2 regions of the Arthrobacter methylotrophus genome follow, and region 2 is predicted to be linked to the other one. Evidence: riboswitches for the same ligand, from Rfam matches in the RefSeq annotation. Region 2 holds a riboswitch; the other holds the start of a gene.

Region 1 (7,910 bases), 3.6 Mb from region 2:
TTCCGCCATGCTGGCAGCAGTGGAGCGGCCGGACCTGGTCCGTTCCCTCGTGTTGGTGGAACCGGCGTGTCTTTCCCTCACCGCTGAATTGCCCGCCACCGCGGCCTACCGATCGCTGATGGAGCCCCTGTTCCGGATCCGGCACGAGCTCAGCGATGACGACTACCAGCGCGAATTCGTCCGCAGGGCGTTTTCCTCGGAGGCGGCAGTCCTGAACACCCCGGAGGCCCGTCGTACCGCCCGGCGCTTGCGGCTGCAGGCTCCGCCGTGGGAAGCACGTCTGCACATTGTCCCCGGAGTTCCCACCCTTGTCCTGACCGGCGGTTGGGAGCCGCTGTACGAAGAGATCGCAGGCTACTTGCAGGAAACCGGTGCCCTCCACCGCGTTGCGGCAGGAGGACACCGGCCCCATGATTCAGTCGAAGGAGACCGGATGATCCGCTCCTTCATCGCGGACGTCAGCCGCGCGGGAACAGTCCAAGCTTCCTGATCAGTTCAGGCTTCCTGACTTCGCCTCACCCTTTCCGGCAGGAACCTCCAGCTCAGGAAGGTAGACCTTGCCTCCCGATGCCAGGAATTCTTCGCTCTTTTCTCGCATGCCGTTGTACATTTCCGCGATGGCTGCTTGGGAATCGGCGGAACCGTATTCGTCGCGGATGTCCTGGCTGATGCGCATCGAACAGAATTTCGGCCCGCACATGGAACAGAAATGCGCTGTCTTGGCCGGTTCTGCCGGGAGCGTCTCATCGTGGAAGGATTCCGCCGTGACGGGGTCTAAGGACAGCGCGAACTGATCGCGCCAGCGGAACTCGAAGCGGGCCTTCGACAGCGCGTCGTCGCGTTCGTGGGCGCCCGGGTGGCCCTTGGCGAGGTCGGCAGCGTGGGCGGCGATCTTGTACGTGATCACGCCCGTCTTGACATCGTCCTTGTTCGGCAGGCCCAGGTGTTCCTTCGGCGTGACGTAGCAGAGCATCGCGGTTCCGTAGCGGGCGATCTCCGTCGCGCCGATAGCGGAGGTGATGTGATCGTAGCCGGGAGCCACATCTGTCACCAGCGGGCCCAAGGTGTAGAAGGGGGCTCCCTTGCACAGTTCCTGCTGGCGTTCCACGTTCTCCCGGACCAAGTGGAACGGAATGTGGCCCGGTCCTTCAACCATGACCTGGACGTCGTACTTCCATGCCCGCCGCGTCAGCTCGGCCAAGGTGTCGAGCTCGGCGAACTGGGCGGCGTCGTTGGCGTCCGCGGTGGCTCCCGGGCGCAGCCCGTCGCCGAGGGAGAACGCGACGTCGTATTTGGCGAAGATCTCGCAGAGCTCGTCGAAATGGGTGTAGAGGAAGTTCTCCTCGTGATGCGCCAGGCACCAGCCGGCCATGATGGATCCGCCGCGGGAGACGATGCCCGTGACGCGATTGGCGGTGAGCGGGACATATCGAAGCAACACACCCGCGTGGATGGTCATGTAGTCGACGCCCTGCTCGCACTGTTCAATTACGGTGTCGCGGAAGATCTCCCAGGTGAGTTTGTTGGCTTCGCCGTTGACCTTCTCAAGCGCCTGATAAATAGGCACGGTGCCGATCGGAACCGGAGAATTGCGGATGATCCATTCCCGGGTTGTGTGGATATCGTCCCCCGTGGACAGGTCCATGACCGTGTCGGCGCCCCATTGCGTGGCCCACTGCAGTTTGTCCACTTCTTCGGCAATCGAACTGGTGACGGCCGAGTTGCCGATGTTCGCGTTGATCTTCACCAGGAACGCCTTGCCGATGATCATCGGTTCGGACTCGGGGTGGTTGATGTTGTTGGGAATGATCGCCCGGCCGGCTGCGACTTCGCTGCGGACCAGTTCAACATCGCAGTTCTCCCGAAGGGCCACGAACTGCATTTCCGGCGTCACCATGCCCCGCTTGGCATAGTGCATCTGCGTGACGGTCTTGCCGTCGACGGCGCGGCGGGGCACCGGCCGTGCTCCCTTCCACTCGGCGGAGGCGGCGCCGCGGCGTACGGCCGATTTGCCGTCGTCGAGCAGGTTCCGTTCGCGGCCGCTGTATGCCTCGGTGTCGGCCCGGGCTTCGATCCAGTCGCTACGGAACGGCTCAAGGCCGACCACAGGATCACTCCCGGGCCCCGCGGTGCGGTACACGTGGAAAGACGCGTTCGCCTCGCCGTTGGGGGATGGTTCCAGGGCGATTTCCGTGACCGGAACCCGGATTCCGTTTTCGGCATCCTCCAGAAAAGCGAGGGAATGCGACCTGAGGGACTGTGTCACCTCCTGGACTGATCCGTTTTGGGCAGGGCTCAGCTGTGTTTCTTTGGTGCTCAAAGGATTACTCACTTCCTTCGCCGGCATTACCCGGACAGGTTCAACGGTCGCAGGCCGCGTCAGCCCGATCTCAGCCCTTGCCAGGGCCCCCGTGTGGTCGTAAACGAAGCTACCACAGCCTCTCGCATCTCGGACAGATGTGACTGGGTCGGCCCCCGCCACCGAGCCTAAGGAGAATGAACCGGAGCCTAAAGTGGGTGCATGGCAGAAATCATCGAGTTCAGCGGAGCCGTTCTCACCGGGCCGAAGGATGAGCGGCGCGGCCTCTGGTCGATCGACGGACGGCTGACCTTTGTCCGTCCAGCCGCGGTGCCGAACGTGGTCCTGGACGGATGGGTGTTGCCCGGCCTTGTGGATGCCCACTGCCATGTGGGCCTGGGCCCGGGCGGAGCGGTGGACGGTGAGACCGCTCGCCGGCAGGCGACGGCTGACCGGAATGCGGGGACGCTCCTGATCCGCGACGCCGGATCCGCAAGCGACACGCGATGGCTCCAGCACCGGCCGGATATGCCCCGGATCATCCGCGCTGGCCGGCACATCGCCAGGCAGCGCCGATACATCCGTGGGCTGGCAGAGGAAGCCGAACCGGATGGCCTCGTGGAGGCCGTGCGTAAGCAGGCACGGTCTGGAGACGGTTGGGTGAAGATCGTCGGGGACTGGATTGATCGCGCCGCCGGAGACCTGGGTCCGTCCTTTCCGGCTGCAATGGTCAAGGACGCGGTGGCGGCGGCACACGACGAAGGCGCCCGGGTCACGGCCCATTGCTTCGCCGAAGAGACCATCGATGACATGCTCGACGCCGATATCGACTGCATCGAGCACGCTACCGGTCTCCTGGCCCGCCATGTTCCGAGATTGTTGGATCAAGGTGTGCCGATCGTCCCCACGCTCATTAATATCGCGACATTTCCGGACATTGCGAAGCAGGCGGAAGCGAAGTTCCCGCGCTACGCTGCGCACATGACCGCGTTGTGGGAGCGCCGGCATGAGCGTGTCTCCGAGGCATTCGAGGCCGGAGTGCGGATATATGCCGGGACCGACGCCGGCAGCGTCATCAAGCACGGTCGGATCGGGGAGGAAATCCTGGAGCTGCATCGGGCCGGCTTGCCGCCTGCCGCCGCCCTCGATGCTGCCTGCTGGTCCGCCCGCGACTGGCTTGGCCAGGACGGTATCAGCGAAGGTGCCAGTGCCGACGTCGTGCTTTACGCAGAGGATCCCCGGGTGTCCCTCGACGTCGTACTGAAACCGCAGCGCATCGTGCTGAGGGGGCACTTTTCAGGAAACGGCGAGCATTAGGAATAAATTGAAGCTTCAAGTAATTTAGATATATAGAGGTTGCCGAAGGGCGGCGCCACAAGAAGCCAGGAGTTTCACATGACCACTACATCCAGCCAGGATCTCCTTCCTGCCGAACTCACCATGGGCACTGTCATGCTCAAAGTGGGGGACATGAAGCTCATGGGGGATTACTACCAGCGGGCCCTAGGGCTCGAGGTCGTCGCCGAACAAGACGGCGGACTCTACATCGGGCGGGTCGGCAAGCCGTTGGTGCACCTTGCCCCGGCGTCTGGACTCCAGACCCCGGGTCGTGGAGAAGCCGGCCTCTTCCACACCGCACTGCTGTTCGAAGACCAGTCCTCGCTCGCAGCCACTGTTGCCTCCGCGGCGCAATACGAACCGCACGCCTTCGTCGGCAGCGCAGACCACTTGGTCAGCGAGGCCTTCTACTTCACCGACCCTGAAGGCAACGGCATCGAGCTCTACTACGACAAGCCCCGCGAAGGCTGGGAGTGGAACGGCAGTACCGTCGTCATGGACAGTCTGCCGCTCCCGCCGCAGCGCTACCTCCAGCAGTACCTGAGTGAGGCCGCGGTGAGCGGCCAGCATGAGGCCGGCGCCGGCATCGGACATGTCCACCTCCAAGTGGGCGATGTGCCCACAGCCCATGATTTCTACGTTGACACCCTGGGCTTCGAGCAGACTGCCGGCTGGCATGGGCAAGCATTGTTCGTCTCCGCAGGCGGCTACCACCACCACATGGCCATGAACGTCTGGAATAGCCGTGGTGCCGGTCCGCGCAAGGACACGCTGGGTCTCGGCGAGGTCGTCATCGAGGTCCCGTCGGGGGACGACGTCGGCGCTCTCGCCGACCGCCTCAAGGTCGCCGGCATCGCGTCCCACCACACGGGCCAGGAGTTGCGCTTCGAGGACCCGTGGCGGAACCGGCTGCGCGTCGCCGTTCGCTAGCGTCCGCGGGGGTCCCCAACCTCGCTCCGCTCGGCCGGGGACCCCTCGCAAGTTACCGTTCAACTTGCTCCCCAACCTCGCTCCGCTCGGCCGGGGACCCCTCGCAAGTTACCGTTCAACTTGCTCCCCAACCTCGCTCCGCTCGGCCGGGGACCCCTCGCAAGTTACACTGGGGCCTGACGGCGTGGCCCATGATTTTCGGTTGCCGCGCCGCAGCTCCGTTGGCACGAACGAATGAGAGTAGTTTCCATGGGCTTTGCTGAAATCTTTGTTGCCACCCACGATGAAGCACTCAAAAGGGCCACTGCCCTGGAGAAGGGCGGTGACGCCTCCGGCGCAGCAGTGCGGATTCCGGGAATCAGTGATTTCGAAGTAGAACAGTTAGGCGATCTGGCCGGCAAAGCCGTGCACGCCGCCGGGGCCGACTACGAGCTCGCCTTGGTGGATGTCACCAGCGACGCTTTGCTGGGCGTCCCCGAAGCGATGGTGCGCGCACTCTCGGAGCTTCTCAGCTACGAGACGGAGGGCGAGGGAAGCGTCCTCGACGATGTCGCTGAGAGCTGGGCTGCCCAAGAGGACATGCCCTTTGACGCCCAACAGTCCCGCCTGTACGTCCACCAGTTGGCGTCGCTGGCCAGCGACGTCGAAAAGACTGAGCGTGCCGGTCTCTACGTCTGGTCAGCAGGGCAGTAACCCCCGCAGTAAACCCTTGGAAACCCGCCGCGCAGGCCGCGTGTTCGAAATACTGTCTGCCATCTGGCACAATAGACAGGTACTCGATCCGCGCGGCCCCTCTCTCCGTGTGTGCATCTTGTCCTTTGGAACCCTCAAGTATGGCCCGCCCCACGGGTGCAGAACGACGGGCTCAACCCCGTTTCAGAAACAGGAGTGACCACAAAAGTGGCCGTAAAGATTCGCCTTAAGCGCTTCGGCAAGATGCGCGCACCGTACTACCGCATCGTCGTCATGGACTCCCGCGCCAAGCGCGATGGCCGTGCGATTGAAGAAATCGGCAAGTACCACCCCACCGAAGAGCCCTCGTACATCGAGGTTGTCTCCGAGCGTGCACAGTACTGGCTGTCCGTTGGCGCCCAGCCCACCGAGCAGGTTGCTGCGATCCTCAAGATCACCGGTGACTGGCAGAAGTTCAAGGGTCTCCCGGGCCAGGAAGGCACGCTGAAGACCAAGGTCGCCAAGCCTGCTTTCGTTGCACCGGAGAAGGGTTCCGTCATCATCCCGGAAGCCATCACCAAGAAGGCCAAGCAGTCGGAAGCAACTGAAGCTCCCGCTGACGCTGAAGCAGAGACCACCGAGGCTGAGTAAGTTGCTGGCAGAAGCGCTCGAACACTTGGTCCGTGGGATCGTTGACAGCCCTGAGGACGTCAAGGTCAGTGCCAAGAACAACCGCCGCGGGGAATCCCTCGAGGTGCGTGTTCACCAGGACGACCTCGGACGGGTGATCGGTCGCCAAGGTCGCACCGCACGCGCTCTGCGCACTGTGATTGCGGCATTGGCAGGCGGCGAGCAGGTCCGGGTCGACGTCGTCGACACCGACCGGCGCCGGTAACGCGCTCAGCAACACTTGTCTTAAATCCGGCCCCTTCACCAGATTATGGTGGAGGGGCCGGATTGTTTTACGGCCAAACTCCAGCCTTGGTCCCTTAGTCCGCCCCGCGAAGAAATCAGAGGAATCCCCATGCAGCTCCAGGTTGCCAGAATCGGCAAGCCCCACGGAATCCGCGGCGAAGTCACTGTCCAGGTGCTCACCGACGCGCCAGGGGATCGGTTTATCCCCGGGACTGAATTCGTGGTGGAGCCTGCAAAGGCCGGTCCTTTGACCGTTAGCAGCGCCCGGTGGAACAAAGACATCCTGCTGCTTGGCTTCGAAGGGATTTCCACGCGGAACCAAGCGGAGGAAATCCGCGGCGCGCAGCTCTTCATCGAGACGGAAGAGTTGGACGAGGACGACGACGAAGGCTGGTACGAGCACGAGCTCGTCGGCCTTGAGGCCCGGGTGGGTTCGCAGCTCGTCGGCAAGGTGACCGCACTCAACACCATGCCCGTTCAGGACCTCCTGGTCATCGAAAGCACCGACGGCAAGGAAATCCTTGTGCCCTTCGTCGAAGAAATCGTGCCTGAGGTCAACGTCGAGGCCGGCTACGTGCTCCTTACCCCTCCGCCGGGCCTCTTCGAGCTCAACACTGAGGCAGCTGGCGACGATGCACCTTCTGCAGTGGAAGAGGACGGCGCTGAAACCAAGGGCGACGCCTAAATGCGCATCGACGTCGTCAGCATCTTTCCCGAATACCTGGCGCCGCTGGAACTGTCCCTGATCGGAAAGGCCCGCCAGGATGGGCTCTTGGAATTCAACGTCCACGACCTGAGGACCTTCACCACGGATAAGCACCGCACCGTGGATGACACTCCGTACGGCGGAGGCGCAGGCATGGTCATGAAGCCCGAACCCTGGGCGCAGGCGTTGGAGTCCATCGCCGGGAACGCCGAAGACGGGGCCGCCTCACAGGGCGTCCCCGCAAAGAAGCCGGTCCTCATTGTCCCGTCACCGGCGGGAGAGCGCTTCAACCAAGCCCTCGCATACGAGCTCGCCGAAGAAGAGCAGCTGGTTTTCGCCTGCGGCCGTTACGAAGGCATCGACGAACGGGTCATCGAGTGGGCGGCCGAGCACTTCGCTGTCCGTCCGATCAGCTTGGGCGACTACGTCCTCAATGGCGGCGAAGTCGCGGTCCTGGCCATGGTCGAGGCCATCGGGCGCTTGCTTCCCGGCGTCGTCGGAAACCCCGAATCGCTGGTTGAGGAATCCCATTCGGATGGCTTGCTGGAGTACCCCGTCTACACGAAGCCTTCATCGTGGCGCGATCGCGAGGTTCCTCCCGTCCTCCTCAGCGGAAACCACGGCAAGATCGCCCAGTGGCGCCGCCACGAACAGTACCGCCGCACAGCGGAACGCCGCCCGGACCTCCTCGCGGAGTTCGACGCCGGCGGGCTGACGCGCGCGGACCGCGCGGCTTTCGGCGAACTTGGGTACGACGTCGTCGATCGCCAATTGCGGCGCCGTCCGGACAGCGACGACCCGGCCTGAGCCACCCGCCGTCGGGCCGCGTCGGAGGGATTGGCCGGAACTCCCGGGGTGTGGCAGAATTAAGCCTTGTGTCTACTGGGTTCGCGCCTGCCACAGGGGGAGCGTAGCCAACAGCCTGACAACCCGGAACCACCAATCAGTGGCGGTAACGGGCGTTGAAAATCTTCGGCGGTAATTTCCGGACGGCTTTGAGCCCCGGGCTTGCCCGCCGTGACCCAAAGTGGATGACCTGTGGCGTTCACC
Region 2 (7,910 bases):
ACATCCACGGCCTCAATGTCCGCAACGATTCAGACACTGCAAGGCTGCGCCGGGAAGTCCAGGACACGGAGGCATCGCTCATCCGGATCATGGGAACGCGCGCGGAAGTGGACGCACTTCAGGCCGGAGACTGGCTTATGACGAGGGGAACTGGCTCATGAAAGACATCGTGCTGACCGTGACAGCGGTGATTCTCAGCCTCGCGGCGGCCGGAGCGATCTACCGGATCGCCGTCGGACCTTCGCTCCTGGACCGTGTGCTGGCCTCCGACGTGCTGCTAGCCATTCTGGGTGCTGCGCTGGCGATCGACATGGCCGTCAACAGGCACCTCAACAACCTCGTCTTGCTAGTCGCACTCACGCTGATTGGCTTCGTCGGTTCGGTGACGGTGGCACGCTTTGTGGCCGACCGGAGAGGACAGGTCAATGACTCCTAACGCCACCGGAGTGGACGCCGTGATCGATGCCGTCACCGCCGTGCTGCTGATTCTCGGTGCGCTGATGTCATTGGGGGCGGCAATCGGCCTGTTGCGCTTCCCTGACTTGATGAGCCGGATGCATGCAGCCACCAAACCGCAAGTGTTGGGGCTTTTCCTCGTCCTAGCGGCCATCGGGCTGCAAATGCGCGAATGGTGGGTGTGGCCGGTCCTGGCGGTCGCCTGGATCTTCCAACTGCTGACCGTGCCTGTGTCCGCGCACATGGTGGGCCGCGCAGGCTACCGGACCAAGCACCTCCACCCCGAGCTGCTCAGCACCGACGAACTCGAGGCCGTGGTGCTGCGGGCGGCCGGCAAGCGGGATGCCGAGAAAGCTGAAGCGGGGGAGTCGGTACCGCCCCACGCCGGGAACACGGGCGGTGCTGCCGGTGCTGGCGGTCCCAATCGGAACGGCCAGCCGTCAGCCTAGACGATGTCCTGCGTCTTCGAGAAGCGCGAGATGGCACGCTGGGTGCCTCGGCTGGCGACAACTTGGATGATGGCATTGACAGTCGCCGAAATCAGGGCGAACGTCAGCGCTGAGCGGAGGCTCGTCTCCATGTCGTCGTGGCCTTTCGGAGGCTTGTTGCCCGTGGTCTTTTCCCACACGGCATTGACCAGTTTGGTGCCGACAAAGCCCGCGCCGATGCTCACGCCGGTGCCGAGTAGCTTGATGAGGAGATTCATTCCGGGACTCCTTGAGGGGGGGAACAGGTCTGCCCCCAGCCTAACCCCACATCAGGCCCGCTACGGCCGCTACGCCCGCTAAGGCGCAAGGGACGGGGGCTGGCGCCTGTTCCGGAAGAACTCCTGCAATGCCCCTGGCTGCGGACGCACGGGTATGATCTCGCGTTCCCCGGCCAAGACGGCTTCCATGGTGCCGAGGGCGAGCAGTTCATCCAGCAGCACCAGAGTGGGCGGCATGAGCCTGAGTGTCCCCGCGGATTCAGCCTCAAGGATTCCGCGGACCGGCATCCACAGGGACGATGACGCCTCCGTGGTTTGATGCTTTGGCTCGGCTCCGGAAACCGGGCACGCAAGGTAGAAGTATGTGTCGAAGCGTTTGGGCTGGTCTTCCGGGGTGACCCAGTTGGCCCAGGGGCGGAGGGTGGCTGCATCGAGCTTCAGGCCGGCCTCTTCGAACACCTCGCGTTGCGCGGCCGCCAGCACTCTGCCGGCGTTGTGGCGTGCCGTCAAGGGCTCGACGGCGATGCTGCTCAGGTGCCACGCAGCGGCATGCCGTTCGACCACGTCGTCCGCGAAGTCCCAGCCAGTGCTGTCCACGGTGTCGACCCGTCCGCCGGGGAAGACCACCATGCCTGCAGCGAAGTCCATGGTGGACACCCGGTGCTGAACGAATACCTCCAGGCCGTTTGCGGCGCCCGCAGGCCGCGCCGCCCCTTCGGAACTCCCTCGCCCAGCAGCATCGCGGACCAGGATCACGCTGGCGGCAAGCCTCGGTTCGGCCACTGTGGTGCTTTCCGCTGTACCAATGCCTGTCAAGACCGCTCCTTTGCCCCGCTTGCTGCGATGATTCTGCTGGATCATTCTCCCAGTTTCGCCGCCCGACCGCGCCGCCTCGGGCCTGCCAGCTCCAAGACAAGGAATGATCCAGCAGAATGCGTCACTTTCCCGTTCGGAACCCCGCCAAGGTGTAAACTGAACCACGCCCAAAAGGGTGGATTGATAACGACAGGGGAGCGCCGCCGTCGGGCTCGCAGCAATGCGGCACGGAGGACGGGCGCTGAGAGTGCGGACAGCCGCAGACCCTCGAACCTGATCCGGCTAGTACCGGCGCAAGGGAGTCGAGTTCTCATAGTGTCCGGAACCAGCGCGGCGGAAGCCGAACGTAAGCCGGGAACACTTTCCCCTCCTGTTCCTCAGGAGGACAAAATGACTGGTATTTCTTCAAGGCCGGGTCTCACCAAGCCCGCTTTCAACTGGCGCGTCGTGGACATCGTCGTGGCGGCCCTGATTTCCATCGCCGGTGGCGTGATTTTCTGGGCATGGGACCAGATGGCTCTGGTTGTCACGCCCGTGACGGCCGGCTACCCTCCGCTGGGGGGTCTGATCGCTGGTGGTTGGATGATTCCGGCAGTCCTGGGCATGCTCATTGTCCGCAAGCCCGGTGCCGCAATCTTCTGCGAAATAGTGGCCGCCACCAGCGAGCTCATCATGGGTAACCAGTACGGCACCACGGTCTTGATTTCGGGCCTGCTCCAGGGGCTCGGCGCGGAACTCATCTTCCTGGCGTTCATGTACAAGAAGTTCAACCTGCCGGTGTCCCTGCTGGCCGGTGCCGGTGCGGGCCTGTTCTGCGGGCTGAACGACTCCTTCCTGCCGTGGGGCTGGAACATCGCCTACGAAATCGGCGACAAGCTCGTGTACATCGTGTTCTGCACGCTTTCCGGCGCGGTCATTGCCGGAGCCTTGTCCTGGATCGCCACCCGCGGCCTGGCCAAGACCGGCGTCCTGAGCGCGTTCGCGTCCCGTAAGGCCGCCTCGGAGCCTGTCTTTTCCTGATGCCCAGTCCTGATTCCGGTACCCCCGCTGCGGTGCATCCCGCCGCAATTTCCGCGCGAGGCTGGGGCTGGCGGCACGCCGGCCGCACCACACCGGCCATCCACGGCCTGGATCTGGACATCCGTCCAGGCGAGCGCGTGCTCCTGCTTGGCCCCTCGGGCGCAGGCAAGTCGACGCTCTTGCATGCCCTCGCGGGCGTGCTGGGCGAGGAAGGGGACGACGCCGACGAAACCGGCTCGTTGCTGGTGGACGGCCAGTCACCCCGGGCCCAGCGGGGCCGTGCCGGACTCATGCAACAGGACCCTGAAACCCAAGTGGTGCTTTCCCGGCTGGGCGACGACGTCGCGTTTGGGGCCGAGAACCTTTGCGTGCCGCGGGAGGAGATCTGGAAGCGCGTCCATGAAGCGCTCGACGACGTCGGGCTGCGGAATAGTGCAGGCGGCAGTGCCAGTGGCGGCCTAGCGCTGGACCACCCGACGTCGGCCCTTTCCGGCGGGCAGAAACAGCGCCTTGCGCTGGCTGGCATCCTGGCGATGCGGCCGGGCTTGATCCTCCTGGACGAGCCGACCGCCAACCTGGACCCCGCCGGCGTGCTGGAGGTCCGCGACGCCGTGGGCCGCTGCCTGGACAAGACCGGCGCCACCCTGGTGGTGGTGGAGCATCGGGTCGCGGTGTGGAAAGACCTCGTGGACCGGATCGTGGTGCTGCAGCCGGGCAGCTCCTCCGAAGGTAGTTCAACGCCCGCGGTGCTCCTGGACGGCGACCCGGATACCGTGCTGGTGCGAGCAAGGGACATGCTCACTGCTGCGGGCGTCTGGGTGCCCGGTTACGTGCCGGCCACCCGGCCTCGTTCCAACGCGAGGGGCGGTGGGCTGCTGCTCGCCACCCAGGAGCTCGCTGTCTCCCGTGAAAGGGCGCACCGCCGAGGGCTGAAGACCATCCCACCACGTCCCGTGCAGACCGGGCTCGACGCCGAAGTGTTCGCGGGGCAGTCGCTGACCATCACGGGCCCCAACGGCGCGGGAAAGTCGACCTTCGCTTTGACCCTTGCTGGTCTGTTGGCGCCCGTGTCCGGTGCGGTGACTGCCGCCGTCGAGCTCAGCGCCGGCGCCGGCAACGACCCTTTCAGGTGGAAGGCCCAGCAATTGATCTCCCGCATCGGGACCGTGTTCCAGGAACCCGAGCACCAGTTCGTCACCGGCAGGGTACTGGACGAGCTCATGTTCGGACCCAAGCACCTTGGTCACGGGGAGGATCGCGTGGACGAGCTGCTCGAACGGCTGCGGCTGAGCCACCTCGTGGACGCCAATCCATACACGCTCTCCGGCGGCGAGAAGAGGCGGCTGTCCGTAGCCACCGTGCTCGCTGCGCACCCGCGCGTCCTGGTGCTCGACGAACCAACCTTCGGACAGGACGCCAACACCTGGGCCGAGCTCGCCTCTTTCCTGTCTGAACTGCTCGACGCCGGCACCTCGGTAGTTTCCGTGACCCACGACCAGGAATTCAGCTCCGTGCTCGGCGGGACCGAAATGAGGCTCGCACCTGCGCTCCAAGGCGGGGCCCGGCAGGAAGCGGGTGCGGCATGAGGGAAACCCTGAGCCTGCGCGGGAACAACGCGCTCCTGACGCGCGCGAATCCTCTGGCCAAGTTCGTGTCGGTCTTCCTGATCACCCTGGTGCTGGCGTTGTCCATCGACTTGGTATCAGCCTCCACTGCGCTCCTTGGCGAGCTGGCGCTGTTTCCACTTGCCGGTCTCACCGTTCGTTTGCTGTGGCAGCGCGGCTGGCCCCTGATCATCGCGGCAGCGCTTGGCGGGTGGAGTACTGCGATCCTGTCGGCTGACAGCGGCAGGATACTGCTCGACGTCGGGATCTGGTCCATCAGCGAAGGCTCGCTTCAGCTGGGACTCGGCTTCATGCTCCGCGGCCTGGCGATCGCTTTGCCGGCAATCCTCCTCATGAGCTGCACCGATCCCACGGACCTTGCCGACGCCTTGGCGCAGAAGGCGAAACTGCCTCACCGCTTCGTCCTGGGCACCTTGGCCGCGCTGCGGCTCGTGGGGCTCATGGCGGAGGAGTGGCAGACGATCGGCATGGCGCGGCGCGCGCGGGGTGTCGGCTCGCAGGGAAGCCCACTGCAACGGACCAGGGCGATGCTCGGCCAAAGCTTCGGACTGTTGGTCCAGGCGATACGCCGGGCGTCGCGCTTGGCCGTGACCATGGAGGCACGTGGCTTCGGCGGCGGACGGCGGACCTGGGCACGCGAATCCACCTACAGTCGCCTGGACGGCTGGGTCTTGGCTGGTGGGGTGGTCATCGCAGCCGCAGCAGTGCTCGCGGCCCAATTGGCGGGGACGTGGCACTTCGTCTGGCTAAAGCAACCCAACTAGCTCGCATTTGTTGTCGTTATGAGGCCCCATAACGACAACAACTGCGAGTTAGTTGGGGTCCCGTGCCTCTGGAACCTGGGCCGGGGAATCCTCTTGACCCAGAGTTACATATCGCACGAAACGACTAGCGTCGGGCGATACCGGCGTGTTTCATCACAAAACATCTCATAAATAGACCATTTGTGATATTTATTGCTTATGACTCAACCGACTGCCGAACATGTAGGTCTCCTTCTTCGCGACGCCCGCGGCGAAAAGGGCTGGACGCAGGGACAGCTCGCTTCGGAGCTGGGAACCAGCCAAAGTGCCATTGCCCGCATGGAACAAGGCAAGCAAAACCTCAGCCTCCGCATGATCGAACGCCTCGAGTCCATCTTCGGCCGCACCATTGTCAAAGTCGGCAAACCGCAGATGACCCACCTGCGAGTGGAGGGCGGACGCACGCTGTCAGGATCGGTGGATGTCAACAGCAGCAAGAACGCCGGCGTCGCACTGCTTTGCGCGAGCCTCATCAACCGCGGCACCACCACCTTGCGCCGGCTGGCCCGGATCGAAGAAGTCAACCGGATCGTCGAGGTCTTGACCTCCATCGGCGTCGAGTGCACGTGGCTCAATGGCAACGACCTCCGGATCCGCCGCCCCGAGACCCTGGACCTCGCCTCCATGGACGTGGAGGCAGCGCGCCGCACCCGCAGCGTCATCATGCTCCTAGGCCCGCTCCTGGATGAGGCAGCTACCTACCAACTGCCGTACGCCGGCGGTTGTGACCTCGGGACGCGAACGGTGGAACCGCACATGCAAGCCTTGCGCCAGTTCGGGCTCTCCGTGGAGGCCAAATCAGGCTTCTACTCCGTGCAGGCCCCGCCGGCCGACGGCGACGATCGCACCTTCGTGCTCACGGAGCGCGGTGACACGGTGACGGAGAACGCCATCATGGCCGCCGCACACCGAAGCGGCACCACCGTGATCCGCAACGCCAGCCCCAACTACATGGTGCAGGACCTCTGCTTCTACCTGCAAGGACTCGGCGTGGTGATTGACGGCATCGGGACAACCACTCTGAAGATCACGGGCCGCCCGGCGATCGACGTCGACATTGAATACTTCCCGTCCGAAGACCCCATCGAGGCCATGAGCCTGATCACCGCAGGCATCGTGACCAACTCCGAAGTCACCATTTGCCGGGTCCCCATCGAGTTCATGGAGATCGAACTAGCCACCCTTGAGCAAATGGGCCAGCAACTGGAGATCTCGGGCGAGTACTTCGCACGCAACGGGCGGACGAGACTGGTGAACGTCACCACCAAGCCATCCCGATTGCGCGCGCCGGAGGACAAGATCCATCCGATGCCTTTCCCCGGGCTGAACATCGACAACCTACCGTTCTTCGCGGTCATCGCCGGCAATGCCGAGGGCCAGACCATGATCCACGACTGGGTCTACGAGAACCGGGCCATCTACTTGACTGAGCTCAACAAGCTCGGCGCCCAGGTTCAACTCCTCGATCCGCACCGCATCTACGTCAATGGCCCCACCAAGTGGCGTGGCGCGGAAGTCGGATGCCCCCCGGCGCTCCGTCCCGCAGCCTGCCTGTTGTTGGCCATGCTGGCGGCGCGGGGCACGTCCGAGTTGCGCAACATCTACGTCATTGAACGCGGATACGAGGACCTTGCAGAGCGTCTCAACACCGTCGGGGCCAAGATCGAGTACTTCCAGGACTGACGTTCGCAGGATTTTGTACGATCATCCGGCGTGGCTGGGGCATGAGGCCGCGGAATCGCTGGGCTCGACTATTTGTCCGGCGGAATGATTGTGCAGAATCCTTCACCCGCGAGGGCAGCCACGTTCCAGCACGGCCCGGATTTCCCGGAGGACCACGTCCGGACGGTTCCATATCTGTTCGGGCGAGTAGCTCAACACCGCATAACCCTGCGTTTGTGCGACGTTTGAACGGCCCATGTCCCGGCGCCAGGCTTCGCGTGAACTGTGGAATTGGAAGCCATTGATCTCAACAACGAGCCAGCCTTCGACCAGGAAATCCACCCGCCCGACGCCGGCGATCTGGACTTGACGGCGGAATTGGGGGCCAGCTGATTCGAACAGGAGTCGCGCACTGATCTCGGGTACCGACTCCGATAAACCGTCAGCCTTTGCCAGGCGCTTTCGGGCCGTTCCGTAGTACTTAGCCGTCATTTCGGACTCAAGAACGAACCTGGGTACACCGTGATGTTGCATGGCGGACTGTGCCATGGCTATGGCGTCTGCTTCGCTAAGGCATGTCAGCCCGTGAATGACAGTGTCCTCAAGACTTGCGATGGGCAGGTTTTGATCCGGCTCGAAGCGAAGGCGGCCGTGCCTGGCGGAGCGTAGGTCGCGGTGATGCTTGCTGACAAGATGGAGGCGCCTCAGCCGGTCCTTAATCCACAGCTGGTAACGGAAAGCGCTGGATGCGCACGTCAGGAGTGAATTGTCCATGATGGCTTGCAGAAACTCGGGGTCCGCCTCCGGTAGAGCCCAGACACC

What was found. A riboswitch is a leader RNA that binds a small molecule or an ion and turns the genes downstream of it on or off. The one in region 2 is predicted to bind thiamine pyrophosphate.
Region 1: another riboswitch for thiamine pyrophosphate. It lies ahead of thiC (phosphomethylpyrimidine synthase ThiC); the one in region 2 lies ahead of ABD884_RS24950 (ECF transporter S component).

What each region holds. Positions count from the first base shown of each region.
Region 1 covers NZ_BAABED010000001.1:1,258,918-1,266,827, forward strand. The annotation lists gene ABD884_RS06145 (alpha/beta fold hydrolase) at 1-490, shown strand, start outside; gene thiC (phosphomethylpyrimidine synthase ThiC) at 491-2,320, opposite strand; TPP riboswitch at 2,316-2,423, opposite strand; gene ABD884_RS06155 (amidohydrolase family protein) at 2,522-3,616, shown strand; gene ABD884_RS06160 (VOC family protein) at 3,695-4,567, shown strand; gene ABD884_RS06165 (hypothetical protein) at 4,817-5,260, shown strand; gene rpsP (30S ribosomal protein S16) at 5,468-5,890, shown strand; gene ABD884_RS06175 (RNA-binding protein) at 5,892-6,134, shown strand; gene rimM (ribosome maturation factor RimM) at 6,264-6,839, shown strand; gene trmD (tRNA (guanosine(37)-N1)-methyltransferase TrmD) at 6,840-7,667, shown strand.
Region 2 covers NZ_BAABED010000001.1:4,849,379-4,857,288, forward strand. The annotation lists gene ABD884_RS24925 (Na+/H+ antiporter subunit E) at 1-161, shown strand, start outside; gene ABD884_RS24930 (MrpF/PhaF family protein) at 158-436, shown strand; gene mnhG (monovalent cation/H(+) antiporter subunit G) at 426-905, shown strand; gene ABD884_RS24940 (DUF4235 domain-containing protein) at 902-1,162, opposite strand; gene ABD884_RS24945 (NUDIX hydrolase) at 1,241-2,023, opposite strand; TPP riboswitch at 2,160-2,296, shown strand; gene ABD884_RS24950 (ECF transporter S component) at 2,369-2,998, shown strand; gene ABD884_RS24955 (ABC transporter ATP-binding protein) at 2,998-4,584, shown strand; gene ABD884_RS24960 (energy-coupling factor transporter transmembrane component T family protein) at 4,581-5,387, shown strand; gene ABD884_RS24965 (UDP-N-acetylglucosamine 1-carboxyvinyltransferase) at 5,586-7,109, shown strand; gene ABD884_RS24970 (endonuclease domain-containing protein) at 7,212-7,910, opposite strand, start outside.